2 regions of the Pseudoalteromonas sp. AS71 genome follow, and region 2 is predicted to be linked to the other one. Evidence: riboswitches for the same ligand, from Rfam matches in the RefSeq annotation. Region 2 holds a riboswitch; the other holds the start of a gene.

Region 1 (8,444 bases), on a different contig from region 2:
GCAGGGTAATGACTATGCACAACTTGCCGATTGGCGTGACCGTATAATAAAGCGTGCTGAGCAAAACCCTGGTTTAGTAAGAATCGATCATGATTATAAAGAAACCTTCCCACAGTTTTTAGTCAGCATAGATAAAAACAAAGCCGCCGATTTAGGCGTGTCGGTATCTGATGTAGGCCGTACACTAGAAACAATGCTTGGCCAGCGCCGTGTTACAACCTTTATTGACCGCGGTGAAGAATACGATGTGATTTTAAAAGGGACTAAAGAAGATTTCACCAACCCTACTGATATTTCAAATATATACCTTAAATCACGAAGCGGTGAACTAGTACCACTTGATAGCCTTATCAGCTTAAAAGAAGAAGCAACAGCCTCACGCTTAAACCGTTACAACCGTATGCGCGCAATTACATTAAGCGCCAACTTAGCCGATGGTTATACACTTGAGCAAGCGCTTAACTTTTTAAACGAGGTAGCCGCTGAGGAAAACGATATAGATGGCGCAGTAGATTACAAAGGTGAATCGCAGCTTTATTACGAAGGCGCATCAGCGATGACCTACGTATTTATACTTGCACTCACCGTTACCTTTTTAGTACTTGCTGCGCAGTTTGAAAGCTTTATGCACCCGTTTGTAATTATGCTTACCGTACCGCTTGGTTTAATGGGCGCTATGTTTGGGCTTTGGGCTACAGGACTTACCTTAAATATTTACAGCCAAATAGGTATTGTCATGCTCATAGGCTTAAGTGCTAAAAATGGTATTTTGATTGTAGAATTTACTAACCAATTACGCGATAAAGGCGTTGAGTTTAGTGAAGCAATACTACAAGCAGCTACCCAGCGCCTTCGCCCAATAATAATGACCTCACTAACAACCGTTATGAGCTCTGTTCCTTTGGTTTTTGCCTCAGGCCCCGGCGCCGAAAGCCGTATGGTAATTGGTGTAGTTGTGTTTACAGGGGTTATTGTATCTACCCTGCTGACTCTTTTTGTTGTACCTGCTGCGTATTATGCTCTGTCGAGAAATACTCAGTCACCTGAGTTTTTACAACAAAAGCTGAATAAACAAGCTGCTGAAAAACCTTTCGAAGAGATCTAATCTCTTTATTGCGCCGTAACCTTGTTGTTGCGGCGCATACAATTTATGCTCGCCTTTAAACTCCATATACATTTTAGGAATACTTATGAGCTCAACAACGCAAGTAGCAACATTTGGTGGCGGCTGTTTTTGGTGTATAGATGCTGCATTTAGACGTGTAAATGGCGTATTAGATGTGAGTTCTGGCTATACAGGCGGCGAAACCGATGCCCCAACCTATAACTCTGTATGCTCTGGCACAACAGGGCACGCTGAGGTTGTTAAGGTTGAATTTGACACAACTGTCGTTAGCTTTGAAACACTCCTGGCAATGTTTTTCACTTTGCATGATGCAACACAGCTGAATCGACAAGGTAACGACATAGGCACACAATATAGAAGCGTTGTTTACTATCACGATGAAGCTCAGCTAAAGCAAACCAATGAAATGATAGCTCAACTGCAAAGCCATGTGAGTGAGCCAATTGTGACAGAAGTCAGCCCTGCTACTACATACTATCCAGCAGAGCATTACCATCAAGATTACTATAACGAAAACCCACAGCAGGGTTACTGCAGTATTTTAATCGCACCTAAATTACATAAGTTTGAAACCGTATTTAAAGAGTTTTTAACTGAGTAACTAAGTTTAGTCGCATAGTAAAAAGCCCGATTTAAATCGGGCTTTTGTCTTTTTTACTCTTTAACTATTGAAAGCGATTAAAACTGGTAACTTGCGCCTGCAAAAAAGCGGCGCTCTGGTGTGTTGTAGTAATACACTTGACCCGTTGTAAAATCAGCGTTTGAGTCAACCGCGTTATACTCTTTATCAAATAAGTTTTCTACACGAAGCGAAACCTCAATGTGTTCATTTACTTGGTAATTACCCGCTAAATTCCACAGCGTGTAAGAGCCTAAACGCGTTACTGCACCTTCTCGGTCGCTACGGTATTGCATGTCTAACCTTGCATCAAAAGCACCAAACTGTTTTGCAAGTTCCCAGTTAAATGTGCGTTTAGCAACATTACGTAACTCTGCGCCCGTTTCTTCGTCTTCTGCACTTAAATAAGCAAAGTTAAGGTTGCTATCAAAACCAAAAAACTGCTGAGATAAGCTAAATTCAACCCCTTCATAACGTGCTTCATCGATATTAGCTAATGCAAAGTTTGCATCGTAATCAATTTTATCTTCAATATCGTTTCTAAATATTGCAATATCAACTTGCGCAATATCAAAGTCCACACTCAAACCTAACTCACGGTTTACTGATTTTTCAGGCTGTAAATCAGGGTTACCATAAAGTGGGAAATATAAATCGTTAAATGTAGGGGCTTTAAAGCCAGTACTTTGGCTTATACGAAATGTTGCATCTTCATATAAATGGTAACCTGCAGCAGCTGTATACGTTGTTTCGTCGCCAAATTGCTCGTCATCATCTTGGCGAACAGTTAAATTAGCCAATACTTTATCTGCATCGTAGTAAGCACCTACAAACACAGCAAGTACATCTCGGCTGTCTTCAACAAATAGTTGCGAACTATGAGATACATCATCGTTGTACCAGTTAACACCACCACTAATGTTAAGCTCATCAGATAGTAGGTATTGGCCGTTATAATCAACCTGTGTGCGTTTAGTTATAAAAGTACTTGTTGTTGGTCCAACTGAAAAATCGACATATGTATTGTCTGAATCATCCGTTGCTAGCGCTAAATCAATACTGTGCGTTTGATTAGTGTAGTTTTTACTCCAACCTGCAGAAAGCTGGTAGTTTTTAAAATCATCTCGTTCAATCGTACTGTCGGCTGGACTAAAGCGACTGTCGTAATCTGCGAAACCTTCACTGTATTGACCTAATAACTTAAAGTCGCCGTAGTGTGCATCAGAATAATTTACTTTAAAACCAAGATTTTTATTTTCATAGCCATCTTCATCGGGTGCTACGCCTTGCAGTACATCAAAGTTATCTGTTTTTTCAAATCCTGCATTAAATGCTGTTGTTATATCGCCTGATTTTACAGAGCCTGCCACTTGATAATTTTGATAAGAATCAGAACCAAACGTAGCACTCAAAGATAAGTTATCTGATTCACGCGTTATAATGTTGATTACGCCAGCAAGTGCATCAGAGCCGTAAACAGCCGCGCGAGAGCCCTTAATAATTTCGATGCGTTCGATACTATTTAGAGGAACATTATTTAATGCTTTTTGACCAAGTGTTGCAGACCCCGTACGTACACCGTCAATCAAAATTAGCGTATCGCCAGAGCCAGTACCACGAAGTGACACACCTGTATTTTGGCCAAAACCACCGTTTGGATTAACCTGAAAACCAACTCGCGTGCTTAATAAGGTTGGTAAATCGCGTACGTTGCTTGCTTCTATTTCAGCGCGTTCAATAACACTTACACTCGCTAAAACGTCATTGATTGATTGCTCAAATTTATTAGCAGTAACGGTTATTTTTTCAATTGAATTATCTGCAGCAGACACAGAAAATGAAAGCGCAGCAGAAATAGCAACGCCTAGAGTTGTTTTGTTTAACATGATGTCCCCTACCTTTGCCCACCGCAAAGATTTAAGTAAGTAAGATTGCATCAAGGCCGGTCTCCGGACTCAGTAAGCACATAAAAATATGCAATACTTTACCGTTGCGGGGGCAGTGTTGGGCTTGTAGTCATCATGAAAACTCACCAACTTCCCGATTATCTTGCTGTTAGTTTCAATACCTTAAAACCAATGCATAAGCATTAAGCAAGCACCTCAAAAATATGCGGCTATTGTGAGCATTTTGTTTACAAATGTCAACGGACGTCTATACAGCTAAAACAATTTAACTATAAGTATTACTCAATATTAAAACTTGAAGAAACACCGTATTTATTTAGCAGGCTTTTGATCTGGAACTTAATAGCTGAAGAATTAAGAATAGCATCAATTTTAGACGCTGATATTTTGCTTTGCTGAGTATTAACTAAAAAGTGAGTATCGAAAACGGCATCGGGGATTTCACTTTTGTATAGCAAACTCATATCGAAAGCTTTTTGGTCTTTAAAATACTGGTACGCAATGCTATTTAGTACGCCAATGTTGGCACGCTTTAGTAACAACATTTTTACCACGTTGTATTCGTCTATAGTAAGGCTAACACTGTGCTCCTCACTTAAGTAATATGCATCAGTATTGTAGCCAGCAAAGTGATACGAATAGCCTAAAACCCCTACTTTTGTTAGTGCTCGTAAATCATTAAAATAAGCTTGATTTATTGCATTTTCTTTAAGCGCATATAACTCATTTTTTGTAATCATATAAAAACTACTTTGCATCACATTCGAGCGCATAGATTGCGGGATCCATTGCAATGCCATTAAGAATAGAACATCAAAATGCCCCTGTTCAACAGACTTTGATAGCCTTTTAACAGGTAAGGAATTGAGTATAAAGTTAAATTCGCTCTGTGAGTCATTCAATATTTTTATAAACTCAGGTGCAAGCCCCCGTTGTGTTTGTGCATCAATAACAATCGGGAAATAGCCATCTTCAACCAATATATTAATATCAATTGCTTTTGATAAACTAGGCTGCGTAAATAGAGCTAACAGAAATAGCAAAAATAATTGATAGGCTTTCATTTAATACCTTGTATAAAAATCACATGTAATAAATATAGTAGCTTAAATACTAAAAAGCGGATCAATCGAAGAAAGGTCTTTAGAAGGGAATATATAAAGCGGCTTTAATCAAAAGTAAAAAATCAAAGCGCGCTTTATTACAAAGCTTATAAAGCTTTATTAATCGCGGAAATTTTTAAACTGAAAAGGCTGACCTAGCTCAGCGCTGCGTACTACTTGCATAGCCTCTTGAAGATCGTCACGTTTTTTACCCGTTACACGTACTTCTTCACCTTGAATAGCAGCTTGAACTTTAACTTTAGAGTCTTTAATGGCTTTAACTACTTTTTTAGCCATATCTTTTTCGATGCCCTGTTTTAAGCCCACATTACGAAAAACATTTTTACCTGCACGGCTAATATCTTGAAGCTCCAAGCTTGATACATCCATACCACGCTTAGATATCTTGCTTGCTAAAATATCAAATAATTGCATAACCTGAGAGTCTGCTTCAGCTTTAAGCTTAATTGTTTTATCATTTAGCTCAATAGATGCATCAACCCCTCTAAAGTCAAAGCGGGTCTCTAGCTCACGATTTGCATTATCAACTGCGTTTTTAGCTTCGTTCATTTCTACTTCAGATACAATATCAAATGAAGGCATTGGTTTGCTCCTAACTATTTAATCTTAATTTTATGTCGCAATTATAACGCTAAAATTATAAATATTTACATTTTTCTGCATCTTGTTCAGGTGCGATACTAATTTAGTTTGATATAATCCAGTTTCTTTTTTAAGCGATTTTAGGATTTGTCGTGACAAGGCGTGTTTATCAAGCAATTTTTTTAATCAGCATAGTAGCTTTTACCTTTTTATTTGCCAAAGAAGTAAAAGGTGGCGTTGTAAATTTATTTCCTCATGTTGATAAAGTCGCCCATTTTGGGATTTTTTTTATACTAGCCATAATAATGGATAAAGCGTTTAAGCTTCCTTTATATGCGCAAATACTTTTATTGGCTGGTTATGGCGCTTCTATAGAAATAATGCAAGATGCACTTCCATATAGGCAAGCATCACTCGGTGATTTTTTTGCTGATTTTGCAGGTGCTGCAAGCTACTTTTTACTTAGAGTAATTTTTACACCTCGAAAAAAGAACCCATATGGCTAATATTTTAATTGTTGGCGATGGTGCTATTGGCTTGTTACTTAGCCATTTTCTAAGCGCGTCGCATAATGTCAGTGTTTTAACTCGCAAGAGCCCAACAAATACCCGCTTTTATAGTCGAGGTAAAAGCGCATCTAAAAAAATTGACGCACAATTTATTTCATTAAATCAGCTAAATAAAGCAGCTGAATTTGATGTTGTTTTATTTACCGTTAAAGCCTTTCAAGTACTTGATGCATTTTCACAAATAAAGCCGCTTTTACCAAATCATTGCTCTGTTGTACTTTCGCATAATGGAATGGGTAATGTTGATGAGGTAAATAGCCAACTAAGCACTCACCAAGCGCTCTACTTTTTAACTACAAGCATAGCGGGCTTTAAATCAAACCAATACATTGTGCAGCACACTGGTGAAGGGCAAAGCGTGATTGGTGCTTGTAATGAATTAGCTTTTCAAAATAGTGCGCCAATAGCTGATATTTTTAAAGTAATACCCAACCTAAAGTTTACTAATAACATTCAGCAGCTTCGCTTTGAAAAACTACTCGTAAATATTGCCATTAACCCATTAAGCGCTTTAAATAATGTAAAAAATGGTGAATTACGCGCGCCTAAGTACAACGCTATAATTTTTAATGCACTCACTGAAGCATGCAATATAGCAAAGGTACAAGGGCTTAATATCCCATTGATTAAAGCACTTAATACCGCTTATAAAATAATGGAATTAACGTCTGACAATTACTCTTCAATGCAGCAAGACGTAGCGCATAGCAGAGAAACTGAAATATCAGCTATATGTGGCTATATTAGCCAACAAGGTAAACTTCACAGTATTCCTACACCTTACAACGATGAGTTATTTGCTAAAATTCAGGCAAAAAAAAGCGTGGTATTAACCACGCTTATATAAGTTTTTTACTTTACGGACGATAAACTTTTACAGTTTCAAAGCCTTGTTCGTGCAGCATAAGTGCCTGTAGTTGGCTCATTACACCTCTATCACAATATAAATAATAGTCAGTGTCTTTTGGTAAATCACCAAACTTAGTCGCCAGACGAAAGAACGGTAAATGCACCACTTCAATACCATCAATTTCTAAGGGTGCAGCTTCTTCTTCCTCAGGAGAGCGAATATCAACTACTACAGAGCCTATAGGTAAATCAGCAACCGACTCAGCTTCTTTAAGTTCTTGCTTGGCTTCTACATCAATATCACGCACATCCATTATACGTGCATTATTTACAACAGTATCAAGCACATCAAAGTCGAATTTCTCTTCCTCACCAAGAATAACGTCTATTTTGGCTTTAACCGTTGGCTTTTTAGAAATAACACCACAGTATTCAGGCATTGTTTCTGCCATTTCGGCGGTACCTATTTGGCGAGCAATATTAATAATTTCTTGCTTATCGTGTTGAATAAGCGGACGTAAGATAAGCGTTTCAGTAACACGGTCAATCACGCTTAAATTCGCTAATGTCTGACTAGATACTTGGCCAATACTTTCACCAGTGACAAGTGCCTGAATGTTTAACTTTTCGGCAACTACACTTCCCGCGCGCATCATCATACGTTTAAGTACAACACCCATTTGGCTGTTTTCAACGTTTTCTAATATTTCAGCAACAACAGGTTCAAAATCAACCGTTACAAATTTAACTTTATGCGTAGAGCTGTATTTTTTCCATAAGTAGTAACTTGCTTGCTTAACGCCAATTTCGTGGGCTGCGCCACCAAGGTTAAAGAATAAGAAGTGTGTGCGCGCGCCTTTACGAATCATTTGGTAACTTGCTACGCCAGAGTCAAAACCACCCGACATAAGCGAAAGCACATCTTCTTGCGTTGGCAGCGGAAAACCAGCCATACCAAAATGTGTTTGCGAAACAATGTAAGCTTTATCATCTTTTACTTCTAAGCGTATTGTTACTTCTGGGCGGCTAAGCTTTACGCTTGCACCTTCGATATGTTGATTTAATCCACCACCAACATAACGCTCTAAATCAGTTGAGGTAAAGTCGTGTTGACCTATACGCTTTGCACGAACACAAAAGGTTTTACCTACAATTGTATGACCAACTAACGCTATTGTTTTTTGGTAGATATCATCAAGAGTTTCGAATTGTGTTTCGGTTACTTCAATAAATTGAACAATGCCAGGGATGCGTTTAAGGCTATCGATAAAATCAAGACGAACTTGTGCGTCTTCAAGTTTCGTAACAACTGAAATGTTATCCCAGTTATTTCTTACTTGTACTTTTTCGTCAACACGTCGCAATACAATTTTAATGTTATTTTCTAACACTTTAGTAAAGCGTTTACGGACCGAACGGCTTTTAATGGCTATTTCAGGATGTAGTTTGACGATAAATTTAAGCATAGTTCACTCTTAGACTGCGGGAATTCGCGCTCCCAGGCATTTGGCGCGGGATTATAGCAAAAAATTCAGCGCCTAGGAAACAACCAAGAGCAAAGGCTAAACAACAGTTGGGGCTTGTTGTGCTAATTCAGTATATTTTTCACGTAGCAGGTTCATTTTATCAATGCTTTTATCGGTACTGTACGCTCTAAATAATGTAAGT
Region 2 (8,444 bases):
GCGCTCAATACTTTGGGCTTCACTTGGGTAGTCGGCGTAATCAACCGTGCCCACAATATTATCGCCCGCCCCTATGGCAAATAGATTTTCGACTATATGTGGTGCAAGCGCGATTATTCGCAGTTTTTTAGAATCATTAACCTGCTCTGCAAGTGCACTGCCCGATACACTAAAAAGCAGTAGCCCAATAAAAAACGCTTTAAACATTAGTAATCAAACCCTTCGAGCGCTTTTATGCCTGAGTCGAATGCGTGTTTTACATTACGCACTTCGCTTACTGTGTCGGCAAGGTCGGTTAAAGTACGATGCGCTGCACGCCCGGTAATAATAACTGACTGCATAGGTGGGCGGTTATTAAGCGCTGTTACCACTTCATCTAAATCAACGTAGCCGTAGGTCACCATATACGTAAGCTCATCGAGTAATACTAAATCAATACTGCTATCAGCAAGCATACGTTTTGACTCTTGCCATGTTGCTTGGGCGGCTGCGGTATCGGCTTCTTTATTTTGCGTATCCCAGGTAAAACCGGTGTTCATTACAACAAACTCAACACCTGCACCTTGTAATAAATTACGCTCGCCACATTCCCACGTACCTTTAATATATTGGCAAACAGCCGCTTTTTTACCATGCCCTACGCAACGTGCTACAACGCCAAAGCCCGAAGTTGATTTACCTTTACCGTTACCGGTAATTACCTGAAAAATACCTTTTACATCTTGCGCTGCAGCAACACGCGCATCCACTTGTTCTTTTACTTTTTGTTGGCGTTTTTGGTGTTTATCGTTGTTTTGTTCAGTCATTATTGTGCCCTTCATAAATCGAGATAATTTGCTGTATATTTAAATGCGTTTCGCACATGGTTGCTAATCGTTCTAACTGCTGCTCGCGATGAGTGGCAATACTAATTGGATTAATTGAGGCGCTTGGTTTTACCCATTTTAAAATTTGCGATGTAGCATCGGCTTCATCAAACAAGCCATGTAAATAGGTGCCTGCAATGGCATTATCATCGCTAATAAAGCCATCTGTTTTAAAGCCATTTGGGTGGTTTTTATTAAAGGTTATAAATGGCTTATTAAGCGCTGCACCTTGGCTAATTCCTGCATGTATTTCGTAACCACTACACGGTGTTTGTTGGTTATTTAAAAGTAGTGTAGCGGTTATTTTAGTTAATACTTTTTGCGTTGTCAGCGTGGTTTCAAAGTCGCATAGAGCAAGCCCATTTACTTGCTTTAATGACGATTCAATACCATCGGGATCGTTGATTGTATTACCCAGCATTTGCATGCCGCCACAAATACCAAGTACTTTGCCGCCATAGCGTAAGTGGCGCTTAACTTGAGTGTCCCAGCCTTCATTTTTCAAAAAGGTTAAATCGCCCAGTACATTTTTACTGCCAGGGAGAATTATCAGATCAACGTCTGGGATAGTTTGCGTGTGGCGCACATAATTTATATTAATATTGGGGTGCAAACGCAGTGCATCAAAATCAGTATGGTTACTAATGTGTGGTACAAGCAGCACTACAATATTAATTGTGGCGTTGGTTACATTATTATCAATTGCGACGGCGTCTTCAGCATCAAGCGCGAGGTCGTGCAAATAAGGTAATACGCCAAGTACGGGTTTGTTTGTGTATTGTTCAAGCCAATCAAGCCCACCTTGCAGCAAACTTATATCGCCTCGAAAGCGGTTTATAACAAAGCCTTTTACTCGTGCCTGTTCTGATTCGCTTAGCAAAGCAAGTGTACCTACCAAATGTGCAAACACACCGCCTTTGTCGATATCAGCAATTATAATAACAGGGCAATCTACCTCTTCGGCGTAACCCATATTGGCAATATCGTTTTCACGCAGGTTTATTTCAGCAGGACTCCCTGCCCCTTCAACAAGGAGTAAATCAAAGCGTTTAGCTAAGCGGTTATGAGAGGTAATTACCGCATCCATCGCCACTTTTTTATAGTCGTGATATTTGCCCGCTTCCATATTACTAATGGCTTTTCCATGAATAATAACTTGCGCGCCCGTATCGCTATTAGGTTTAAGCAATATGGGATTAAAATCTATTTCGGGCTCGACTTTAGCGGCTATTGCTTGCAAGGCTTGCGCACGGCCAATTTCTCCGCCATCTTTTGTTACCGCGCTATTAAGTGCCATATTTTGTGGTTTAAAAGGCGCAACCTTTACTCCACGCTTAGCAAACACTCTGCAAAGAGCTGCAACTAGGGTGCTTTTACCAGCATCTGATGTAGTGCCTTGAACCATTAGGGTTTTCATAGTGCTTTACACCTTTCGCTTTCTAAAAAACAATAAACTTAAAAAAAACACGCTACCAATAGCAGCGGTAATAACGCCTACAGGCAATTCTTGGTTTTTTAGTAAGGAGCGCGAAAGTACATCAACCCACACCATAAATGTACCGCCCACTAAGCTGGTTACAAGCAATCCCGCGATCGTGCCTTGGGAGATAAAAAAGCGCACAATATGCGGTACCATTAATCCTACAAACCCAATACCACCACACATAGCCACCAGCACAGCGGTAATTAATGAGCTTAAAACTAGCATAAGTATTCTAAAGCGCTGGACCCTGACACCTAATGTAATTGCGCTTTCATCGCCAAGTAACATGGCATTGAGTTGTCTTCTAAAGCTCAGCATTACAAACGTACACAATGTAATTACCAATAAAGGCAACCAAAGCGTAGCCCACTGCGCACGAGCAAAGCTGCCCAGTGTCCAAAATAAAATAGCGGCTACCGCCTGAGGGTCACTCCAATAAAGCAACAAACTGGTAAACGCACTAAATAAAAACGACAGAGCAACGCCAGCTAATAGCATTGATTCTACCTGTGCACTTTGCTGCCTACCTGCAATAAGAATTAATAAACTCATAGCGAGTAAGCTACCTAATAACGCTGCTGCCGATAACATAAAACCTGCACTAATACCTGCTAGCGCCATAAGTAACACCACGCCAAATGAGGCACCCGACGATATACCAAATAAGTAAGGGTCGGCTAGGGGGTTGCGCGTTACCGTTTGCAAAATAAGCCCCGCAATGGCTAAGCCAGAGCCTGCTAAAAAAGCGAGTAATGTGCGTGGCATTCTTAGTTCAAAAATAATACGCGTATTAAAAGAGGCATCATTTGAGAGCAAAAAACTATTAAGTACATCTTGTAGTGAGGTATCTGCTGCGCCAAAACTAAGTGCTGCAAATAAGCTAAATAAAGCAGCTGCAGCACTTATAAATAGCGCAAGTGATTGGCGAGTATTAACTGTGCTCATATTATTTGTAACCATAAAAGTAAGTGATATGAGGAATGTTATTTCCCGACTTCGATATTTGCGGGTGGTTATTTACTTGAGCGCAGACACCAAAAACCTCACCTAGCATGTTTTCGGTTAATACCTCACTTGGCGCGCCTGAATGCGTAATTTCACCATTTTTAATAACCACTAGTTCATCGCACATTGCAGAGGCTAAGTTTAAATCATGAAACGATGCAAACACCGTTACACCCAACGATTTAGCAAGCTCCATTACCTGTATTTGGTATTTAACATCTAAATGGCTAGTTGGCTCGTCCATTATTAACAGTTGAGGTTGCTGAACTATGGCGCGGGCTATCAAGGCACGTTGCTTTTCACCGCCTGAGAGTGATTCAAAGCTTTGATCACTATGATCTACCAACCCAACGGTATTGATAGCTTGAATAACTTTTTGTTTATCAGTGTTAGTTACTGAGCTAAATAGCGATTTATGAGGCGTTAGCCCAAGCGCAATAACATCAAATACGCTTAAGTTAAATTGCGACGGGGTTTCTTGTAAAACAACCGCTACTTTTTTTGCGTACTCATCGCTTTTTAGCTGCCAAATATCTGTGCTGTTAAATTCTACAACGCCATTACTTGGTTTATTAAAACGATATAGACAACGCAATAAGCTCGATTTACCTGCGCCATTGGGACCAATCAAACCAACAAATTTACCTGTGGTTATTTTAAGGTTTATTTTTTTGAGAATCGTTTTATTGCCAATATCCCACGATACGTTTTTAACGTTTAGCAATGGTGTATTTAATGGCGTTTGAGTGTGCAATAGTCAGTCCTAGGCTAGGTTAAACTCACTTAAAATGCGATAAAAATACTAATGCACTACAAGAAAAAATGAGTAAACCCGCTCGTTAAAAAATTCATACCAGTTGCATTAAATTAGTGAGCTATTATAGCGACAAATAAATAGCTTAATAACAAGGCGAAATTATGGCATATAGTTGTTATATATGAATAATTTTTAACAAAGTTAGTAAGTTATTTAATTCGCTAGAAAGATCATGTTTTTAATAAAATTGGTATTATACCATTTGTATCTGACTTACAGCTTAGCTGATTACAGTTGCGGGAACAGTCGAGGACTCGCACCTCATTCCAAATGAAGCTCTATTATGGGCGGCTAAGTAAATAATTTAAAGCAAAAAAAACCGCACTCAAAAGAGCGCGGTTAAAAAGGGAGTGTTTTAACTAGGGCGTGTTGACCCTTGTGGATTTAAATTTGTTCAATCTAGGGGCGATTAAATCGCGGCGCGAGGTTTGTAACCTAGTGGGCTAAGTAAAAACCGAGCAACAAAGAGTAAATCATCCCTAGAAAGAACCCTGAGGGCAGCGCATGTTTGGTATTTATGCTACGTTATCGCCTATTTATGGGGAATACCACATTTCACAGACTCTGCCTTGCCTAAAAACCAAACACACTGCTGCAAATTCAACCACCAAAGATAAACACGCCCTGCCGTTAAAACTTGTATTCAATACCTAAGCCTACGTAGTCTTGGTCAACGTTGTTGTCCATATCAAAGCTTGAGTAAAAACCAAATACTTTAATGTTTTTATTTAATTTGTGATCAAGACCAACTGAAATTGCTGACTTATCGTCGCTGTCGTCAAAGTCCATATCTTGATATTGCACTTTAAATGTGTTGTTACCCATGCTGTAAGCAGCATTTAGCAAGTAACCATCCGCTTCTGCGCTGCCATCTACTGCTTCTTGTGTTTGGTACATTGCGCCCAATTTAAAGTTTTCAACTTTACCCTGGATTGATGCACGCACTACATCGTAGCCATTTACTTCGCTATCGGCTGCAATAGAGGCGTATACCGCGCTCTTTTTAAGTGCAACGTCACCGTAGGTCACTGCCATTGAGTAACCGTTATCAGCGTCTACATCGTCTTCAGCTACAAAAGTAGCAAGTACTTTAAAGCCTTCGTATGAGTTTGATGAATAACTAACTGTATTTCCTAAGCGGTTTTCACCTTTAAATACATTTTTAATGTCGCCTTCAAGGTCGTTAAATAAATCCAACTTGCCTTGAGATTGCTTAAGCGCAGTATCGTTACGACCAATAACTACTTGGCCAAACGCACCTTTTAAACCAACGTATTGGTTACGCGCAGAAATATTGTCGTCGTTATCGCCTTTTGAATCAGCATCAGACACATCAACTTGAAACTCAAACTTATATACCGCTTCTAAACTATCATTTATTTTTTCAGAACCTTTAACACCAAGACGAGATGCATTACTTTTTATCTCAGTAAAAGACCCTTCGCCATCATCTGATGATTGCACTGTTACATTCGCTTTACCGTAAATGTCTACGTCGGCAAGTGCATTAAAAGATAAACCACTTAATAGTGCTAAGCATAAGCTCGATTTTACAAATTTCATGTTATTTCCTTGGATAATCACAAAAGACTAATTTTTAAAACTGCTGCATTTTGTCATCGCTAAATGACAGTAATATTACAATGGAAATATTAATGTCTTTTTTTATTAATAAAAATGCATTAAATGTGAAATCAAAATAACATGAAAGTTTAATAAATGGTCTCTCTTACTTACTTTGCTTTAAAGACAAGCTTGGCGTCATTTGCGAAAGTAAATTAACTAAGGTTTCTATTAGTTCTTTTTGCTCGTTGTCTCTGTGGTACGCAATAAATACGTCCCTTGAGGTGTTTTCTACCCCTTTAACATGAAACAACTCACCTTTTTCTAAATGCCCTTCAACCAATACTTGAGGTATAAATGCACTACCACCACATTGCAGTATTAAATCAAGTGCAATACGTCCTGTGCTAGTTCTAAAGTAAGGTGGCGTTTTTCCTGTAAACTGGCGTGCATGCCAAAGAGAAAAAGTAGTTCCCCAATCAACATACACATATTGATTATCAAAAAAGTTTTCGTTGGTTGCTGTGTCATATCCGCTTACAGGAATGATTGGCAACTCACAAATTCGCTCTACTACTAACTCGTCTACTTTTGGTGGATCAAACAATATTGCCAAATCAAGCGTGCGCTCTAATAATAGTCGAGTGCTTTCTTGTTGTGCTTTAACTTCTGCAACCAACGACACGCCCGGCATCGCCGATACAATATTTGTTATACCAAACTGTAAAAAAGCATCCCAAATATTAGGCGTTCCTGCTAAGCTAATTTGCTTATGCATATTATCGGCAAGCGCAACATCTACTTTGGCCCGCTGCATGCCCGTAATAATCATTTGTGCGTGCGGTAATAAGCGCTCGCCAGGTGCTGTAAGTTGAATATTATTACGCTGGCGAATAAACAAATTAACACCAAGCCCTTGCTCTAATTGGCGAATTCTAAAGCTCACTGCAGACTGCGTAATATAAAGGTTTTCGGCCGCTTTACCAAAGTGACGCGTACGTACTACTTCAACAAATGTTTTTAATAAATCGATATCCAATTTTTTATCCTCACGATAAAAATAATTTGTTTAATAAATTGCCAAACTTGCATCATACTCCAGCTAATTAATAGGGTATGAGGATAAAGCTATGAGCAATAACATTTCATTACTACGCCAAGCATTTGTTAGCCAACGTCAATTTTATGATGATCAGAATTTTCCACGTGGTTTTAGCCGCAGCGGAAACTTCACCTTATTAGAAGCCAGCATACTTGAACAACACGGAGTTGTTTTAAAAGGCTTATATAGCAAAACAATTGAGCCGCAAAACGAACACCAAGAACAGTTTGTAGCAGTAGTAACTGGCTCACAAGAACCTACTAACCCAATCGAACGTGCTTGGGTAAAATACTTAAAGCTAACGACCTGTAAAACTAAGTTTCATACTTTATTTGGCCGCTCAAAAATGTCAGGGCCAGCACCGATTAGCCAAGAGTATTATTCAGAAGCGGATAATCTGTAAGTACTTAAGTTATTTGCTTTTTTGCGTTTTAACAGTTACAACTTGTATAAGCAAATATTTTTGCAAAATATAAATAGGGTTGTTCCGTGACGCGAAAAATACTAATAGTTGAAGATACACCTGCAATGGCGCGAGTGCAAAAGCACATCGCGCTTAAAGCAGGCTATGAAGTTGATATAGCAGAGTCATTAGCACAAACAAAAGAGCTTATAAGTAAAAATAGCTATTTTTGCGCTGTAGTCGACTTTATATTACCTGATGCCCCATCAGGTGAAGCAGTACCGTGTACTGTTAAGGCTGACATTCCAACTATTGTAATGACGGGCAATATTGATAAAAAAACCCGCGACACCGTCGAAAAATACCCAATCATCGATTACATCATTAAAGAAAACAAACAAGCTTACCAATACCTAGAAAAACAATTACACCGCTTACCTCGCAACGAAAATGTAAAAGTACTGGTTGTTGATGATTCTAAATCGACTCGACGATACATTTGCAGCTTGTTAGTTCGTCACAAATATCAAATTATTGAAGCACAAGACGGACAAGAAGCATTAAAGATGCTCGAAAATTCACCCGACATTTCAGTCATCATTACTGATAATGAAATGCCCAACATGAATGGCGATGAACTATGTAGCGAGATTCGCCGCTTATATAGCAATGATGAAAAAGCTATTATTGGTATTTCGGGTTCTGACTCTGTAGGGCTTTCTAGTTTATTTTTAAAAAATGGCGCAAACGATTATTTGCATAAACCTTTTAATAGCGAAGAGTTTTACTGCAGGCTTAGTCAAAACGTCGATATGTTAGAACTTATAGCCACTATAAGGCGACAAGCCAACACGGATTATTTAACCAATTTACCAAATCGTCGTTACTTTTTTGAAGAAGCTGAAAAATCATTAAAGCAAATAAAACATACTAAAGGTGATGGTGCTTTAGCTATGCTTGATATTGATCACTTTAAATCAATTAACGATACATACGGGCACGATGTTGGCGACGAAGTATTAAAAGGACTCTCTATTTGCTTTAGTAAATATTTTAAAAAGTATTTAGTAGCCCGCTTAGGTGGTGAAGAGTTTGCCGTTTACTTTGCAAATGCGGATAAACAAGAAGCACTAAAAAGACTTGAAGGTTTTAGGTACTTTATAGAAATGAATAGCCAGGAGTTTAGTAAAGCTAAAATAAAATTC

The links. A riboswitch is a leader RNA that binds a small molecule or an ion and turns the genes downstream of it on or off. The one in region 2 is predicted to bind cobalamin.
Region 1: it holds a riboswitch for cobalamin, as region 2 does, so the genes downstream of both, WNY98_RS01475 (TonB-dependent receptor) here and WNY98_RS07460 (ABC transporter ATP-binding protein) in region 2, are expected to answer to the same signal.

What each region holds. Positions count from the first base shown of each region.
Region 1 covers NZ_JBBMQZ010000001.1:290,351-298,794, reverse strand. The annotation lists gene WNY98_RS01485 (efflux RND transporter permease subunit) at 1-1,105, shown strand, start outside; gene msrA (peptide-methionine (S)-S-oxide reductase MsrA) at 1,191-1,727, shown strand; gene WNY98_RS01475 (TonB-dependent receptor) at 1,805-3,631, opposite strand; cobalamin riboswitch at 3,668-3,832, opposite strand; gene WNY98_RS01470 (ABC transporter substrate-binding protein) at 3,931-4,716, opposite strand; gene WNY98_RS01465 (YajQ family cyclic di-GMP-binding protein) at 4,876-5,358, opposite strand; gene WNY98_RS01460 (VanZ family protein) at 5,511-5,864, shown strand; gene WNY98_RS01455 (2-dehydropantoate 2-reductase) at 5,857-6,774, shown strand; gene thiI (tRNA uracil 4-sulfurtransferase ThiI) at 6,785-8,242, opposite strand; gene WNY98_RS01445 (TetR/AcrR family transcriptional regulator) at 8,339-8,444, opposite strand, start outside.
Region 2 covers NZ_JBBMQZ010000007.1:158,736-167,179, reverse strand. The annotation lists gene WNY98_RS07480 (cobalamin-binding protein) at 1-207, opposite strand, end outside; gene cobO (cob(I)yrinic acid a,c-diamide adenosyltransferase) at 207-806, opposite strand; gene WNY98_RS07470 (cobyric acid synthase) at 799-2,283, opposite strand; gene WNY98_RS07465 (iron ABC transporter permease) at 2,290-3,294, opposite strand; gene WNY98_RS07460 (ABC transporter ATP-binding protein) at 3,296-4,108, opposite strand; cobalamin riboswitch at 4,353-4,485, opposite strand; gene WNY98_RS07455 (porin) at 4,802-5,734, opposite strand; gene WNY98_RS07450 (LysR family transcriptional regulator) at 5,901-6,773, opposite strand; gene WNY98_RS07445 (DUF413 domain-containing protein) at 6,865-7,239, shown strand; gene WNY98_RS07440 (diguanylate cyclase) at 7,326-8,444, shown strand, end outside.